DNA from 4 places in the Vibrio nomapromontoriensis genome. Region 2 is predicted to be linked to each of the others. Evidence: predicted binding sites of a transcription regulator. Region 2 holds the regulator's gene; each other region holds the start of a gene.
What was found. Region 2 encodes PurR, which represses purine synthesis genes. Its sites were predicted from a motif close to TNANGNAAACGTTTNCNTNA; they were not measured.
Positions count from the first base shown of each region.

Region 1: a site for PurR is predicted at 2,344-2,363, ahead of L4D05_RS06785 (inosine/guanosine kinase). Genes of this name have one in related genera too.
Region 3: a site for PurR is predicted at 1,301-1,320, ahead of purM (phosphoribosylformylglycinamidine cyclo-ligase). Genes of this name have one in related genera too.
Region 4: a site for PurR is predicted at 3,209-3,228, ahead of purL (phosphoribosylformylglycinamidine synthase). Genes of this name have one in related genera too.

Region 1 covers NZ_JAKJSS010000007.1:592,867-597,398, reverse strand. Annotated here, with positions in the region: gene purB (adenylosuccinate lyase) at 1-174, opposite strand, end outside; gene hflD (high frequency lysogenization protein HflD) at 454-1,071, opposite strand; gene mnmA (tRNA 2-thiouridine(34) synthase MnmA) at 1,089-2,198, opposite strand; gene L4D05_RS06785 (inosine/guanosine kinase) at 2,437-3,741, shown strand; gene L4D05_RS06780 (H-NS family histone-like protein) at 3,801-4,208, opposite strand.
Region 2 covers NZ_JAKJSS010000020.1:18,612-23,143, reverse strand. Annotated here, with positions in the region: gene L4D05_RS21675 (Ig-like domain-containing protein) at 1-103, opposite strand, end outside; gene torR (two-component system response regulator TorR) at 430-1,140, opposite strand; gene torD (molecular chaperone TorD) at 1,443-2,090, shown strand; gene purR (HTH-type transcriptional repressor PurR) at 2,421-3,428, shown strand; cyclic di-GMP riboswitch class I at 3,604-3,687, shown strand; gene L4D05_RS21655 (TfoX/Sxy family DNA transformation protein) at 3,798-4,388, shown strand; gene L4D05_RS21650 (TVP38/TMEM64 family protein) at 4,507-4,532, shown strand, end outside.
Region 3 covers NZ_JAKJSS010000011.1:146,575-151,106, reverse strand. Annotated here, with positions in the region: gene purN (phosphoribosylglycinamide formyltransferase) at 1-192, opposite strand, end outside; gene purM (phosphoribosylformylglycinamidine cyclo-ligase) at 196-1,236, opposite strand; gene upp (uracil phosphoribosyltransferase) at 1,480-2,106, shown strand; gene L4D05_RS15355 (uracil-xanthine permease family protein) at 2,208-3,449, opposite strand; gene L4D05_RS15350 (DUF8605 domain-containing protein) at 3,723-4,532, shown strand, end outside.
Region 4 covers NZ_JAKJSS010000011.1:196,281-200,812, forward strand. Annotated here, with positions in the region: gene purL (phosphoribosylformylglycinamidine synthase) at 1-3,067, opposite strand, end outside; gene mltF (membrane-bound lytic murein transglycosylase MltF) at 3,365-4,532, shown strand, end outside.

The DNA of each region.
Region 1 (4,532 bases), on a different contig from region 2:
TGCCGGAACTTCTTTGATTGCATCTGTAGCGGCAAGCTTTTGTAGCCAACGAATTTCAACGATAGAGCGGTACTTTAGTAGGCCAAACTCACTAAAGATGCTGCGTAGTGCAGTTGTTTTGCTTCCGTAACGGCCGTCTACTGGTGAAACAGCAGTCAATGCTGACAGTTCCATGGTGTTCTCCTGAATTGGGTTTCTAAATTTCGTGAGCTTTATACCAATAACCGTCGCAATTGTCACGCACATTAGGCAAACGTTTGCGCGAGGGTTGTGTTGGTCCAAAGGTAGTATTCGTCTAAAACCTTTTCTAATAAGCTATGTTGCTTTAGTTAAACGATATAGCGCGAATAAAACACTATTGTTTTAACAAAGCGAAGCGCCTTAAGGTGAATAGGCTTTAAACAAATAGCTCGCAACAAAGTGCGAGCTGAATCTTGTATTCGAGCTAGCCTATCAGAGCCTAGCTAAAAGAATTTTGGCTTGTTCGATCATCTTCTTACGTCCAAATACTAAGTGACGACGCTTGCCACCGACCTGACGCCATAAAACCGCGCTACGGATGCCAGATAATAGTAATGCGCGCACTTTCTGTTGGGTGCCAGTTTGTTGTAAGACAGAAGGCGTACCCGTGACTTGAATTCTTGGGCCAATAGGGCTGACGACATCAAGATAAACGCTGGCAAGGTTGCTGATCATTTGTTCGTCTAACAGATCGTAGTGTTCGAGCTGTCGTTCAACCATTTGAATACGATCCCCTAACTGAGACATGGCATCGTTACGGCTACTTAGCTTACGCTCGAGCGCCATTAAACTAATGATATAACGTGTGATTTCACTTCCGGTCGGTGTGCTGTCAATACCGTTAACCAAGCATTCGAGTCCAACTTTTAAATCCGACTCGTTGCCAAATACACTAAGGGTATTTGATGGGCTTATGTTGGTGATTGCTTTTAGTGAAGTTTCAAACGCGTCTGAATCACAGTGACCGTCTTTTGCCATGTTTTGCACGAGCGCAACGGCTTGACAAATGCCAGCGAATGCAATGGTACGGTCGTAAAGTGTATTAGCCACGTAGTTCTCCTAATAAATTAAATGCGCTCTTCAATGATACCGCCACCTAGACATACGTTGTCTTTATAGAAGACGGCAGATTGCCCAGGTGTAACGGCGACCTGAGGTTCATCAAAGATGACTTTGATGTTGTTATCATCCATTGGAATGATAGTACAAGGGATATCTTGTTGACGATAACGTGTTTTCACTGTGCATGTCATTGGTTCAGTAATGATTTCACGATCAACCCAGTGTAATTGAGATGCACGTAAGCCATTTGACTTTAATAACGGGTGATCGGCCCCTTGCACTGCAATTAAGACATTACGTTTAAGATCTTTTTCGGCTACATACCACGGTTCTTCATTACCACCGCCGCCTTTTTGGCCACCAATATGTAGCCCCTTACGCTGTCCTAACGTGTGGTACATTAAACCTTGATGCTCGCCAATGACAGTGCCTTCAGGTGTCTCGATTTTACCCGGTTGCGCAGGTAAATAGCGAGACAAGAAGTCGGTAAATTTGCGCTCACCAATAAAACAGATACCGGTCGAGTCTTTTTTCTTCGCAGTAATCAGGTCTTGCTCTTCCGCGATACGACGTACTTCAGGTTTTTCTAGCTCACCCACTGGAAATAGACTGCGTGCTACTTGCTCATGGCTTAATGTATATAGGAAATAGCTTTGGTCTTTGTTGCTATCTAAGCCACGCAGCATTTTTGGCTTTTCACCGTTTTCTGGGAATGTACGACTGACATAATGACCCATAGCTATATAGTCGGCGTCAAGTACTTCATCGGCAAACTCTAAAAAGGCTTTGAACTTAATTTCTTTGTTACAAAGGATGTCAGGGTTTGGCGTGCGCCCTGCTTTATACTCTGCCAAGAAATACTCAAAGACATTATCCCAGTATTCTGCAGCAAAGTTGATAGTATGAAGGTGGATACCTAGCTTGTCGCAAACAGCTTGTGCGTCTGCAAGATCTTCTGCAGCCGTGCAGTACTCTTCGTTATCGTCTTCTTCCCAGTTCTTCATAAACAGGCCTTCTACTTGATAGCCCTGCTGTTTTAGAAGATAGGCAGAAACGGATGAGTCCACACCGCCGGACATACCGACGATCACTTTCTTTTGGCTGTTATCAGACATGTTTAAATACCACCTATAGTAATTGGACGCAGATTTTAGCAGAAACAAAACGTGCAATACAGTTCCGCGAACTAAATCACACTTTCTTAAGCACGTTATGTGTGTCTTCAACAAGAGAAATACAAGTCTTTTGACAAAAAAATGAATAGGTAATCGTTTGCCTTTATTGCCTATATTGCTCTGATGATCTATACAGAGTTAGAATTGCCGCCTTCTTTTTCCCTAAGCAGATTACGTTATGAAATTCCCTGGCCAAAGAAAATCCAAGCACTACTTTCCCGTTCATGCTCGCGACCCATTAGTGAGCCAAGCGCAAAGCAGTAAAAAAATGTCTAAAACGCATATTGTCGGTATTGACCAAACCTTGGTTGATATTGAAGCGAAAGTAGACAGTAGCTTGATCGAAAAATATCGTTTGAGTAAAGGACATTCATTGGTTATTGATGATAAAGCCGCAGAAGCTTTATACACAGAGTTAAAGGAAAAAGAACTCATCACCAATGAATTTGCTGGTGGAACGATAGGGAATACATTGCACAACTTTTCTGTACTTGCCGATGACAAGTCTGTATTACTCGGTGTGATGAGCTCAGATATTAAGATTGGTAGTTACGGATACCGTTATCTTTGTAATACATCAAGCCGAATGGATCTTAACTATTTGCAAGGTGTTGACGGTGCGATAGGACGTTGCTTCACCCTTATTACTGAAGACGGCGAGCGTACGTTTGCAATTAGTGAAGGGAAAATGAACCAGCTTAAGCCGGAAAGTATCCCAGAAAATATCTTCAAAAAAGCGTCAGCGTTAGTATTAACCGCTTATTTAGTGCGTTGTAAACCGGGCGATCCAATGCCAGAAGCGACCATGCAGGCGATAGAGTATGCCAAAAAATATAACGTGCCAGTGGTACTAACGTTAGGGACCCGTTTTGTTATTCAAGACGACCCGGAATATTGGCAGGATTTTTTAAAGCAGCATGTCACAGTTGTTGCGATGAATGAAGATGAAGCAGAAGCTCTGACAGGCGAGAGTGATCCTTTGGCTGCATCGGATAAAGCACTCGAGTGGGTAGACTTAGTATTGTGTACCGCTGGTCCAATTGGACTATTTATGGGTGGTTATACGGAAAGTGATGCCAAGCGAGAAACGTCATTGCCATTACTACCGGGTAGTATTGCGGAATTTAATCGTTACGAATTTAGTCGTCCAGCCGTAAAGGCAGAATGTAATAACCCCATTAAAGTGTACTCTCACATTGCACCGTATATGGGTGGCCCAGAGAAGATTAAAAATACCAATGGTGCGGGTGATGCAGCACTGTCGGCATTATTGCATGACATGGCAGCGAATAAACACCATAGAGAAAATGTGCCAAATTCCAGTAAACATCAATATCAGTTTTTAACTTACTCTTCTTTCTCACAAGTGTGCAAGTATTCTAATAGAGCAAGTTATGAAGTATTGGTTCAGCATTCGCCGAGGTTGTCGAGAGGCTTACCAGAAAGAGAAGATAGCTTAGAAGAAGCGTATTGGGAAAGATAATAAAAAAGCGCCGAAAGGCGCTTTTTTTATATAACTCTAATTCAATTAGATATAGAGGATTAAAGTTCAAATTCTTCTAGAGACTTACCCGCATCTAGAGCAGCTTGAATTACTGATGGAGTACGGCCTTGGCCAGTCCATGTTTTTTCTGCGCCATTGCCATCAACATATTTGTATTTTGCTGGGCGTGGTGCACGTTTGCTTTTGCTTTTTGCTTTTGATTCACCAGACAATGCTGCAATTAAATCTTCAACGTCGATGCCATCTTTAGCAATCATTTGAGCGTATTCGCTTAGCTTAGCTTCGCGAGCTTCTCTTTCTGCTCTTTCTTCTTTTTCAGACTCTTGACGCTCAGCGACAACAAGCGTTAACTTTTCTAGTGCTTCTTCAAGTTGCTCAACCGTTAGTTCACGAGCAAATGCACGCAGGCTACGAATATTAAGCAAAGTTTTTGTTAATTCAGACATGACAATTCCCATGATTTATTTTGTTCGAGATTAATAATAAACGTCATTTTCTATATTGACAATAAAATAGCTGTAACAAAAGTGAAAATATATTAATTTTTACAGAAAATTGATAAAAGAATGAGAAACGACCCTAAATGTAACGTGTGATTACATTAATAGTCATGGTTTAACAATGTTTTTAATGATACTGCGAGCGGTATCAATACGAGTTCACTAGATGGTAGATAGCGTGGTTGCATATTTGTCTATCATCTTTCGGGGCGTTTAAATGGCGTGAAAGTTACATTTCTAAGTGAACTAAAGTAAATAGTAAATGTCGGG
Region 2 (4,532 bases):
GCGAAAATAAAACAAGTAGCGATAATGAAGTTGCAGTGTAGTGATTCAACGCTGCCTTTGGAGACAGTAATTTATTTTGGGCTATCGGGTTCGTCCTATCCATTTACTTGTCCTTGTATTAAATGAACTTAACTATGATAAATCGCTGTTAATCGTTAGTTTTTCTCTTTTAATACCCAACCTGGGCGACTAAATTTTTCATAACAGCCTATTCAAGCTAGCGCACTCACGAGCGAGTAAATGAATCTGTAGGCATTCCAGAACCTGATTACGAGTCACTTAACAAAAGTAATACTTGTGTTGCATATCAATTTCATCATTTATCTAGATTACTCGCATTAAAAAGCCCGGACGAAATACAACGTCCGGGCCTACATAAGGAATACTTGATAAGTCAGCGCATCTGTAGCGCTTAATCAGCTGCAGCGTCTAATCACCAGCGAACATATAACCTTCACCGTGAACGGTAATGAAAATCTGCGGATTCTTTGGATCCATTTCCATTTTCGTACGCATACGGCGAATCAACACATCAATGGTGCGATCATTAGGGGCATCAACACGATGACTGATCATATTAAGGATGCGCTCTCGGCTTAACACCTGATTGGGGTACGTAGACAAGGCAACCAAGAGTTCATATTCTGCTTTTGTCAGTTTTACTGGCTCGCCATTACAGGTTAAAGAGCGTCGCTGCTTATCAAACAACCACTCACCAAAATGGACAACATGTTCACTCTCTGCACTTTGCGGCTCTTGAGGTGGCTTTCTTGCTTGAGAAATTCGCCACAGTAAGTTTTTAACGCGTACCAATAACTCTCTTAACTCGAACGGTTTAGTGACGTAGTCATCTGCCCCCATCTCCAAACCAACAATCTTGTCAATACTATCGGTACGTCCGGTCACCAATATAATGCCTATGTCAGATTGGCTGCGTAGCTCTCGAGTTAGCATGAGCCCATCTTCACCTGGCAAATTAATATCGAGCATAACAAGATCGACACTGGATGATTGCAGTACTTGGCGCATCTCTTCACCACTTTCTGCTTCGCTCACCAAATAGCCTTCACTCTCAAAGTAACCAGACAATTTGCTACGTGTAACGACATCATCTTCAACTACTAATACGTGATAACTCATATGCACCGTTTCTTAAATTTGTTATGACCAAGGCCATTCTATTCATAATTAGTCACAATTCTAGCCGACATTAAGGCAATTTGTCGAAAGTCGTGTTTTTTTTGATTCAAGACAAGAACTATTCCTCCTCAACATATGCAACCATACTAAATAGCTTAATAACTAAATGGCACCTCGTTCATTCGAACTCTCCATCATCACATTCATTTATCTTCACAAATTCCTATATTTTTTCACTAATTGCCTTACTGCTGTTCATTTTTATTGGCTAAAATGATAGTAAGACTTTTGGAGAAGATAAAATGCAAGAAATCAAAGCATTTAACGAACAACGTGCAGAAATTTATTGGTGGCTATCCAGCTTATTTGCCAAAGAACTAACAAAAGAAGAGCTAGAGAAGTATCACAGTGTTGAAATCCGCGCTTTCCTCGCTGGGTTGGGGGAGAATGCGTCATTAAGCGCTTCTATCGCCAATTTTATCGACGCACTCAATCGTTTACAAACACGCGAAGATGCTCAACTGGAGCTCTCTGCTGACTTTTGCGATTTGTTCTTGAAAACCGATAAGCATGGCGCACTCCCATACGCATCAATGTATATAGGCAAGTCAGGCTTACTAAATGACACCCCAGCACACGATATGGCGGCGCTCCTCAAACAGCACAATATTGGCGTGTCAGATAACCTAAATGAGCCGGCAGATCACTTAGCGATTGAGTTAGACTTTCTTGGCAACCTCATCATTCGTTCCAATGAACTGGAATCTGATGCGCACATCAATAACGCTTTACTTGAACAAGCTGACTTTATTGAACAACACCTCATGACGTGGTTACCTCAATTTGATCGTCGATGTAAAGAATTTGATGAATTCGGTTTTTATGCAGCTGTTGCACAACTACTCGTTGCATTCTGTCAGCTTGACCTTACATACTTACGCGTAGAGTAGGTAAAGTAGTTAAGCGCCCAGTCCCTAACGCGACAATAATCAGTAAGCCAAATATAAATTTGGCTTTTATAGACAAAATTGTCGGTTCAGACATTGCTAGGGTCTGCCACTAAGACTACAATTCGCCGTTTAAAATGCGAAAGCCAGGCTTTAGTACGATGTGGTTTCCACTTAAATGTACTGATTGGAAACCGCCATTTCACAAAGTGTATTTGTGTCCGGTACGCATTCGTTACAACAAAGCGCTTATTTTTCATAAATAATGCTTCATGATCGCAACGGCTTTTATGCAATTAAAAACACAAAAGCCGTTACTAACAGGATAAAGCTATGGCAACAATTAAAGACGTCGCCCGCCTAGCTGGCGTTTCTACTACCACCGTATCTCACGTCATCAACAAAACGCGTTTTGTTGCCGAGGCCACACAAGAAAAAGTTAATGCTGCAGTCGAAGAGCTCAATTACGCGCCAAGTGCTGTCGCAAGAAGCTTAAAGTGCAACTCTACGAAGACCATTGGTATGCTGGTGACTCAATCCACTAACCTGTTTTTCTCTGAGGTGATTGACGGTGTTGAGAGTTATTGCTATCGACAAGGTTATACCTTGATACTGTGTAATACAGGTGGCGTGTATGAAAAGCAACGCGACTACATTCGCATGTTGGCAGAGAAGCGTGTTGATGGCATTTTAGTCATGTGCTCAGACCTAACTGAAGAGCTTCTCACGATGCTTGACCGTCACTCTGATATCCCTAAAGTCATTATGGACTGGGGCCCAGAAAGTTCGCAAGCAGACAAGATCATCGATAACTCGGAAGAAGGTGGCTACTTAGCGACAAAATACCTTATTGAGAAAGGGCATACAGACATCGCCTGCTTAAGTGGTCATTTAGAAAAAGCTGTTTGCCAAGAACGCATTGTCGGTTATCAACGCGCTTTAACAGAAGCAGGCTTAACGATGAAAGAAGACCGTATTTTTGAAGGTAACTTCGAATGCGATACTGCCGTCATCGCCGCCAATCGCATTGCCGCTATGGAAGACCGACCAAGCGCCGTTTTTTGTTTTAACGATACCATGGCGTTAGGCCTAATGAGTCGCTTACAACAGCTTGGATTAAACGTCCCTGGTGATATATCTGTAATCGGCTACGACAATATCGAGCTGGCTGAGTACTTTTCACCACCATTGACCACCGTTCACCAACCAAAACGTCGTGTTGGTAAGAATGCATTTGAGATTCTACTCGAACGAATCAAAGATAAAGGTCATGACAAACGCATATTCGAGATGCACCCAGAGATAATTGAACGAAGCTCTGTCAAAGACATGACAAAATAATGACAAAGGCGCTCTATTGAGCGCTTTTTTTTGATCTTCTTCCAATAAATTTCAATCTGTATTGTTACTTTGTGCTACTTCACAAGCACAAATACCCCTCTAATTTTTGAAGCAATATCACACTTCAACTAATAACCCATGCATATTAATGGTTTTTTTCTTTATGCTATTTGAGTCACGCACAGGGCAAACCATCTGAAAAGGTGGGACGCAAAGCCTCCGGCCTAAACCACATTTGGTAGGTAGCGGGGTTACCGATGGCAAAGGTGTCAAATCCTGTTATTGACCTAACAAGAAACTGACACCTGTTTGCTATACTCTCGGACCTGATTTTGGTGACACAATCAATAACACCGAGAAAAGATAAGCATGGACAATCCAGTATTAAAAAATTCAATGCAATTGTTCGCTCAACTAGGAAAAGTAAAATCTCGCTCCATGTTCGGTGGATTTGGGATCTTTGTTGACGAAACAATGTTTGCATTAGCAGTGAACAACAAATTACATATCCGAACTAACCCCAAAACAGTCGCGTCTTTTAAGCAATTAGGCTATACGCCTTACGTGTATAAAAAACGTGGATTCCCTGTTGTTACTAAATACTTTGCACTTCCAGAAGATTGTTGGGACGACACTGACGTTATATTGTCATACGCTCGCGCAGCCTTGGATTTTGCCAAAGACGAAAAAGTAAAACAATCCGATACTAAACCTAACCGATTAAAAGATCTGCCGAATCTTCGCCTTGCCACAGAGCGTATGCTTAAAAAAGCGGGCATCGAGTCAGTTAACTCATTACAAGAGCATGGCTCTGTAGAAGCATTCAAAGCGATTCAGAAAACACATTCATCCAGTGTCGGCCTAGAGTTACTATGGGCATTAGAAGGGGCGATTAACGGTACACATTGGTCCGTTATCCCACAAGCGAAACGAGATGAACTCGCTAACCACATCAACTAGTATTGATATACTTATAAAAAAATCAGCTTAAGGCTGATTTTTTTTATAAGTCTTTGAAAGTAAATTTACCCTGCTCCTGTCTTATACTTAAAGATGCATTGTCTACATGGAGTAAGTCATGAGTAAAAAGTTACTGTTAGGGTT
Region 3 (4,532 bases), on a different contig from region 2:
TGATTCACTGGCTTTTGGATCAAGGAATTCTGCTTCGGCACCGGCTTTTCTTGCCCGCTCTAAAGCGAAGGCGGATTCTTTATTCGAGAATACAGCGCGCACTTTTGCGTTGGTGATCGACGTTTCACAAGCATCAATAATCGCTTGTAAATTCGTGCCATTCCCTGAAACTAAAACAACGATATTCTTCATGAATTACTTGATCTCTACTTGCTCTTCACCAGCTTCGGCAGTTGCGATCTCACCAATAACCCAAGCGTTTTCACCTTCAGCTTGTAGCAAAGCTACTGCAGCGTCAGCTTGTTCTTTTGGAAGAGCGACAACAAGACCTACGCCACAGTTAAATGTACGGTACATTTCAAATGTTTCGACATTGCCTTTCTCTTGTAGCCAGTTGAAGATGGCAGGCCATTCCCAGCTCTTACCGTCGATAACCGCTTTAGTCCCTTCAGGAAGTACGCGAGGGATGTTTTCCCAGAAGCCGCCGCCAGTGATGTGAGAAATAGCATGAATGTCATGCTCTGCGATCATTTTCAATGCCGATTTGATATAGATTTTTGTTGGTTCTAGTAGGTGCTCGCCAATGGTGCGCTCACCTAGAATTTCGTTTTTGTCTGCGCCAGATACTTCAAGCACTTTGCGGATCAAAGAGTAGCCATTTGAATGCGGGCCACTTGAACCTACAGCAATGAGTGCATCACCTGCCGCTACTTTTGTACCGTCGATGATGTCTGCTTTTTCAACGACACCAACACAGAAGCCAGCAACATCGTAGTCATCACCTTCATACATGCCAGGCATTTCAGCAGTTTCACCACCAATCAGTGCACAACCTGCTTGAACACAGCCTTCAGCAATACCAGAAACAACGTCTGCTGCAGTATCAACGTCCAGTTTGCCTGTCGCGTAGTAATCTAAGAAAAATAGTGGCTCACCACCTTGAACGATAAGATCGTTCACGCACATTGCGACTAAGTCGATACCAATGGTGTCGTGTTTTTTCAGGTCTAGTGCTAGGCGAAGTTTGGTACCTACACCATCAGTGCCGGAAACCAATACAGGCTCTTTGTATTTAGTTGGCAGCTCACATAAAGCACCAAATCCACCGATGCCTCCCATTACTTCAGGGCGACGAGTGCGCTTAACTGCGCCTTTAATACGGTCAACTAACGCGTTACCTGCATCAATGTCTACACCAGCGTCTTTATAGCTTAGGGAAGTGTTGTTTCCGCTCACGGGACAGTCCTCGATAAATAATTGGAAGTGAAAAGCGGCGCTATTCTAACAGGGCTTTGCGCAAAAAGGAAAACGTTTGCGTAAGAAAATTTAAACTATTTTTTAAGGCATGGTTTAACCAGAATAAGCAGGATTAGATCAAAGTTTTCCGTGGAAAGTTACCGTTAATGATGAAACTCACCTGAAATAAGCCAATAAAGCATGTATAATTTTGGCGTTTTGTAAAAATTGCCGGAGTTGGACATGAAAGTTGTTGAAGTTAAACACCCACTTGTTAAGCACAAACTTGGTTTGATGCGCGAAGGGGACATCAGCACAAAGCGTTTTCGTGAGCTTGCGACTGAAGTTGGTAGCTTGCTGACTTATGAAGCAACTGCAGATTTTGAGACTGAAAAAGTCACAATTGAAGGTTGGAATGGTCCAGTTGAAGTGGATCAGATTAAGGGTAAAAAAGTTACGGTTGTTCCAATTCTTCGTGCTGGTCTAGGCATGATGGATGGCGTTCTTGAGCATATGCCAAGTGCACGTATTAGTGTTGTTGGTGTTTACCGTGATGAAGAAACACTTGAGCCAGTGCCTTACTTTAACAAACTAGCATCAAACATGGACGAGCGTATTGCACTAGTTGTTGACCCAATGCTAGCAACGGGCGGTTCAATGATCGCCACTATCGACCTTCTTAAAGAGAAAGGTTGTAAGTCGATTAAAGTACTTGTACTCGTTGCAGCGCCGGAAGGTATTGAAGCGCTGGAGAAAGCGCACCCTGAGGTGGAGCTTTACACTGCTGCTATCGATGAATGCTTGAACGACAAAGGTTACATTGTTCCGGGTCTTGGTGACGCGGGTGATAAAATCTTCGGTACACTGTAATTCCGGTCGGCGATAATTTAAGTCATTCTTTGCTTAGATTACGATTGAATTGGTGATTAAAAAGGCTGACATAATGTCAGCCTTTTTTTGTCGATAGCGTTTTAGTCTTCCATTTGTGCGTTATCAACAACTTTGTTTTCACCTAGGTCATGAGGGAGAACAAGATTCAAGATAATCGCGACGATACCGCATAAGCTCACGCCTTGAAGGCTGAAATCGCCAATACCGAAAGCCATACCACCAATACCGAATACTAAAGTTATTGCGACAATCACAAGGTTGCGAGACTTATGAAGATCAACATTATTCTTAATCAGTGTATTGAGACCAACCGTTGCGATTGACCCAAACAGCAAGATCATTATGCCGCCCATAACTGGGACAGGGATTGTTTGTAGCACTGCGCCGAGTTTTCCAACCAGCGCAAGTACAATTGCCGTTACCGCAGCCCACGTCATAATGACAGGGTTGAATGCTTTAGTGAGCATTACTGCACCAGTCACTTCGCTATAGGTAGTGTTAGGCGGCGCGCCCATCATTGATGCTGCGATTGTTGCTACCCCGTCACCGGCAATAGTGCGGTGTAACCCTGGTTTTTTAAGGTAATCTTTTCCAGTTACATTGGAAATAGCCAGCATATCACCGACGTGCTCTACTGCAGGAGCAATAGCTACTGGCAGCATAAACAGGATGGCATTGATGTTGAATTCAGGCGCGGTAAAGTTAGGAAGGGATAACCACGCTGCTTGAACGACAGGGCTAAAATCAACCACGCCAAAAATAAGGCTGGTGATGTAACCCGCTAGGATACCGCTCACGATAGGAAGTAATTTAAGGAAGCCTTTAGAAAAAACGCTCACGCCCACGGTTACTAGCAGTGAAACTGCAGAGATCCACAGCGATGCATCAGCTGCGATAAGCTGAACGCTACCATCACTGGTTTTACCCAGCGCCATATTAACAGCAACAGGTGCAAGGCCAAGGCCGATCACCATAATGACGGGACCAACGACCACTGGAGGCAGTAGTTTATGAATGATCGCGACGCCGCGCACTTTGATGAGTACGCCCATTAACACGTAAACAACGCCGGCTGCCATTAGGCCACCCATGGTCGCCCCAACGCCCCACGTCTGAATACCAAACATGATTGGAGCAATGAACGCAAAAGAAGAAGCTAGGAAAATGGGTACGCTGCGTCTAGTTATCAGTTGGAAAAGGAGAGTACCAACACCGGCGCCAAATAGCGCAACGTTAGGGTCAAGTCCTGTCAGCAACGGGACCAGAACTAAGGAACCAAATGCGACGAACAGCATTTGCGAACCCTGAAGAATCGTTTTCATTATTTAATATTCCAAGCAAGTCATAGGCACACCCAACCGTTGTCAGGCAAATTCGCGCGATAGTATCACTTTGTAATCGATTACTTAATGATCTTGGTAAATAAATCCGTTTTATTGTTACAAATATCGCAATACTTGCTTCGCTATTCTATTTGTGAGTACTCAGATCGCCTTATGCTTGGATAATTTAACCAAACCTTGAAGCAGTCTGCTTGCTCCTGTCCTCATGTTTGCTTATTATTCCGACTTATATCTTTGTTATTTAGGATTCCTATGCGTTATTTTGCTTGGCTGTTGGTTGGACTATGTTCGTTACCAGCGTATGCGTTGACTAAAGTTGATATTTACTCAACTCAAATTGCGGTGAATACGGAAGAGCCAAACGCCGATGAAATTGCACGTCAGCAGGGAATGCTAGAGGTGCTCGTGCGTGCTAGTGGTGACGCGAGTGTCGCCTCAAACAGTGTCGTTAAAAAAGCACTGGGCCAGAGCTCGCGCTATATTTCTCAGTTGGGCTATACCCAAGTGGATGGTCAGCAAGCGTTAAACATGAAGTTTAATAGCAATCAAATTGATGTGTTATTGCAACAAGCTGAATTGGCATCTTGGCCAGCAGAGCGCAGTAACATTATGGTGTGGCTAGTTGAAGACAGTGGATACGATCGTAACATCACGTGGGAGCATAGCAACTCTGCGATGGCGACTCAGCTACGTATAGAGGCAAAAAAGCGCGGTTTACCATTAACGTTTCCTGTCGGGGACTTTGATGATATGACCGGTATCCAGTCGACTGACTTATGGGGCGGCTTTGTTGGAACAATAGGGCAGGCGACGATGCGTTACCCTGTTGATGCCGTGATGGTGATCAAAGCGGATGGTCGCCAGCTACGTTGGTCTTTATATGATCAATCTCCTGCTAGTATGGGTAAAACTCAGATTGCTCCTATTACTGGTGGCGCATCTGGAGAGCAAGCGGCTCAAAGCTTAATTGCTCAAGTGAGTGATTACTATGCATCGAAAAATACCTCAGTAGTCAGTGGTGATAGTGCGGGTACTATTACCGTCGCCTTTAATGGTCTAGTG
Region 4 (4,532 bases), on a different contig from region 2:
TAACGTTTAGACCTGGGTCTGAGTTATCTTTCTTCGCTTCATGCTCTTGATCGGCACACGCAGAGTTGTCACGAAGTGATTGCATTTTGTGTGTTGTTTCAGCCCAAATCGTACGAAGCTCCGTACGGTTGCGCTCGATAACAACTTGTTCACCTGACTTAATGACGACTTCATCTGAAGCTTCTACTGAGCCGATAACGTGTGAACAAGCTTCTAGGCCATTCGATGCTAACGTAGACAGTACTGAATCTAGGTCTTCGTTACGTACCTGGATGACCGCACCTAGCTCTTCGTTAAATAGAGCCGCTAATGTGTCTTCACCTAAAGCGGTAATGTCAGCATTCACACCACAGTGACCTGCGAACGCCATTTCCGCTAGCGTAACGAATAAACCACCATCGCCTTTATCGTGGTAAGCCACAACTTGGTCGTTCGCGACTAGTGCTTGAACACCTTCGTAGAAACCTTTTAGCTGTGCTGCGTTGTCTACATCTGCTGGCTTATCACCAAGCTGCTTGTATACCTGAGCAAGCGCTGTCGCACCCATGCGGTTTTTGCCGTTGCCTAGGTCGATAAGCACCAGTGACGTGTTACCTTTGTCAGTGCGTAGCTGCGGAGTAATGGTCTTACGAACATCTTCAACACGAGCAAACGCAGTGATAACGAGGGACAGCGGAGAAGTGACTTCTTTCTGCTCGCCGTTCTCTTCCCACTTGGTCTTCATCGACATTGAGTCTTTACCAACAGGAATCGTTAAGCCAAGTGCAGGACAAAGCTCTTCACCTACCGCTTTTACCGCTTCATAAAGACCGGCATCTTCACCTGGGTGACCAGCTGGAGACATCCAGTTAGCCGACAGTTTAATGTGCTTAATATCGCCGATGTTTGTCGCTGCGATGTTAGTGATTGCTTCACCAACAGCTAGACGAGCCGATGCACCGAAATCGAGAAGAGCAACTGGCGTACGCTCACCAAGAGACATAGCCTCACCGTGGTAAGTATCGTAGCTTGCTGCGGTTACTGCGCAGTTAGCAACAGGAACCTGCCAAGGGCCTACCATTTGGTCACGAGCAACTAGGCCTGTTACCGAGCGGTCACCGATGGTGATAAGGAATGTTTTTTCTGCAACCGTTGGTAGACGAAGAACACGGTCAACCGCTTCGTTCATCTCGATACCAGAGCGATCAATCGCTGGGTTATTTGCTTTTAGCGTTTGCGCGTCACGGTGCATCTTAGGTGTTTTACCTAGCAAGATGTCCATTGGCATATCAATTGGCGTGTTATCGAAGTGTGAATCTTCTAGTTTAAGTTCACGCTCTTCTGTTGCCTTACCTACCACTGCGTATGGTGCGCGTTCGCGCTTACAAATCGCGTCGAACGTTGCCATATCTTCGTCAGCAACCGCCATTACGTAACGCTCTTGAGATTCGTTACACCAGATCTCAAGTGGGCTCATGCCCGGCTCATCGTTTGGTACGTCACGTAAGTTAAAGATACCGCCACGCTCACCATCGTCCACTAGCTCAGGAAGTGCGTTTGAAATACCGCCTGCGCCTACATCGTGAATGAAGGCGATTGGGTTCGCATCACCAAGCTGCCAACAACGGTCGATCACTTCCTGACAACGACGCTCCATCTCTGGGTTTTCACGTTGTACAGAAGCGAAATCGAGATCTTCAGAAGAAGAACCTGAGTCCATTGAAGATGCAGCACCACCACCAAGGCCGATGTTCATTGCAGGACCACCGAGAACGATTAGGCTCGCCCCTACTGGGATCTCTTTCTTCTGAACGTGCTCATCACGAATGTTACCAAGACCACCAGCTAACATAATTGGCTTGTGGTAACCACGTACCTCTTCACCTGCGTGAGAGTTGACTTTCTCTTCGTAAGTACGGAAGTAACCTAATAGGTTTGGACGACCAAATTCGTTGTTAAACGCCGCGCCACCAAGAGGGCCTTCAAGCATAATATCCAGAGCAGTAACGATGCGACTTGGCTTACCAAAATCCGTTTCCCAAGGTTGAACGAAGTTCGGGATCTTAAGGTTAGAGACAGAGAACGCCACCAAACCTGCTTTTGGCTTACCACCAATACCGGTTGCGCCTTCATCACGGATTTCACCGCCAGAACCGGTTGATGCGCCCGGCCAAGGAGAAATAGCCGTTGGGTGGTTGTGCGTCTCAACCTTCATCAAGATGTGCGTTTTCTCTTGATGATAGTTGTATTGGCGCGTGTCTGGATCTGGGAAGAAACGACCAACAGTTGAACCAGTCATAACTGCTGCATTATCTTTATAAGCAGATAACACGTGTTCTGGTGTCGTTTCAAACGTGTTCTTAATCATCTTAAACAATGATTTTTCTTGCTTAACGCCATCAATAGTCCAGTCAGCGTTAAAAATTTTGTGACGACAGTGCTCTGAGTTTGCTTGTGCAAACATCATAAGCTCTATGTCTGTTGGATTGCGACCTAGCTTTTCTGTAAAGCTTTCAAGAAGGTAATCAATCTCATCTTCAGCAAGGGCAAGACCTAGGGTAACGTTTGCTTCTTCAAGCGCTTTACGACCACCACTAAGCAGGTCAACCTCAGCATAAGGTGCTGGTTCTGCCACAGTGAAAAGCGCCGCTGCAGAATCAAAGTCATTGAACACTACTTCCATCATGCGGTCATGAAGGATCGCTTTCAACTCTACTAATTGAAGCTCAGTTAATTCGCTTGATGATTCAACATAAAAAGCGGTACCACGCTCTAAACGTGTGACTTTATTCAGACCACAGTTATGCGCAATATCTGTCGATTTAGACGACCATGGCGAGATAGTACCCGGACGAGGCGTAACTAGTAATAGTGTACCCGTTGGTTCATGTTCTTCGATTGTTGGACCGTAAGTCAGCAACTTCTCCAATTTTTCGACTTCAGACGCATCTAAGTCTGATGTCAGGTCGGCAAAGTGGGCAAACTCAGCGTAAATACCTGTGACAGGTAGGCTTAATTCACGACAAAGCTCTACTAGCTTGTTAACACGAAACTCAGAAAGAGCTGGGGAGCCACGCAAAATTCTCATGTGCTTAGGTCTCTTATGCAATTGATTTGAGGTGATATTGGAATAAATTCAACAAGTTACATTTAAAAAATGAACATATGCCAATTTCTGCCCCCTTGATTCCGGCGTATTATAGTGTATTTTTTTTTGTGACGTAACCACTTGCGCAAACGTTTTCGTCATTTTTTTCTTAATTGCAAAAATACAACGAACAAAGGCGATAAAGTGACAGTAAACGAGACTTTCTATGATGTTGCTTTGCCAGAAGTTCTAGCTTTGGTATAAAGGCAACATCGTTCTCGTGAGATAACTAAATTAATGCGAAATAATTATTCTGTTCGTTGGCTAAAACTGACGATGTTGTTGACCTTATCGTTAGGCCTCTTCGGGTGCCAAATAGACTCTGATCCCAAAAGCGAATTGGAAAGCATCCAGGAACGAGGCGTGCTGCGTGTAGGAACGCTGAACAACCAGCTCTCTTACTACATTGGTCCAGACGGCCCAACCGGATTGGATTATGAATTAGCCCGCCAGTTCGCAGACGAGCTCGGTGTTAAGTTGGAGATGAAACCCGCCTACCGCCTTTCAAGCCTCTTTCCTGCGCTAGAAAAAGGTGAGATTGATATTATATCTGCCGGGTTAAGCCAATCACCGCAGCGTATCGAGCAATTTCGTGCTGGTCCCGCTTATTACTACGTGAGTCAACAAGTGGTGTATAAGAAAGGCCAATGGCGACCAAGAAACCTTGAGCAACTATTAGCCAATCAAGCTGAATTAATCGAAAAAGCCGATGGCGAAGATGTGTTTGCTGTGGTGCAAGACTCTCATTTCGAGCGTACCTTAAATCAAGTCGCCAAAGACAATGCCGAATTTCGCTTTAAGGTTGATGCTAACGCGGATGTCAACGATCTACTCAAGCAAGTCTCTGAAGGTGAACTGCTCTTCACTATGGCTGACTCTGTTGAGTTATCGCTCTCGCAACGCATCTACCCCGACCTCGCCCTAGCTTTCGAGATGACCGAGGATCAACCTATTTCTTGGTACATGAGAAAATCTGACGACGAAAGCTTATACGCATTGTTGATCGAATTTTTCGGCAGTTTAAAACAAAGTGGTGAGCTCGCCAACTTAGAAGAAAAATACATCGGTCATATTGGCACTTTTGATTACGTTGATACTCGCGCTTTTATTCGAGCTCTCGACAGCAAACTGCCTAAATGGTCACCGTTGTTTAAACAGTATTCTCAAGAATTCGATTGGCGCTTAATCGCGGCCCTTGCGTATCAAGAATCGCACTGGAACCCGGTCGCTAAATCACCGACAGGGGTTCGTGGCATGATGATGTTGACGCTACCAACCGCTAAAATTGTCAATGTGACCAATCGTCTTGACCCTGAACAATCCGTACGAGGCGGGGTGCAGTACCTTCGCTATATTGTCGGTCGAGTACCTGACTCCATTACTGAGCATGAGAAAATTTGGTTTG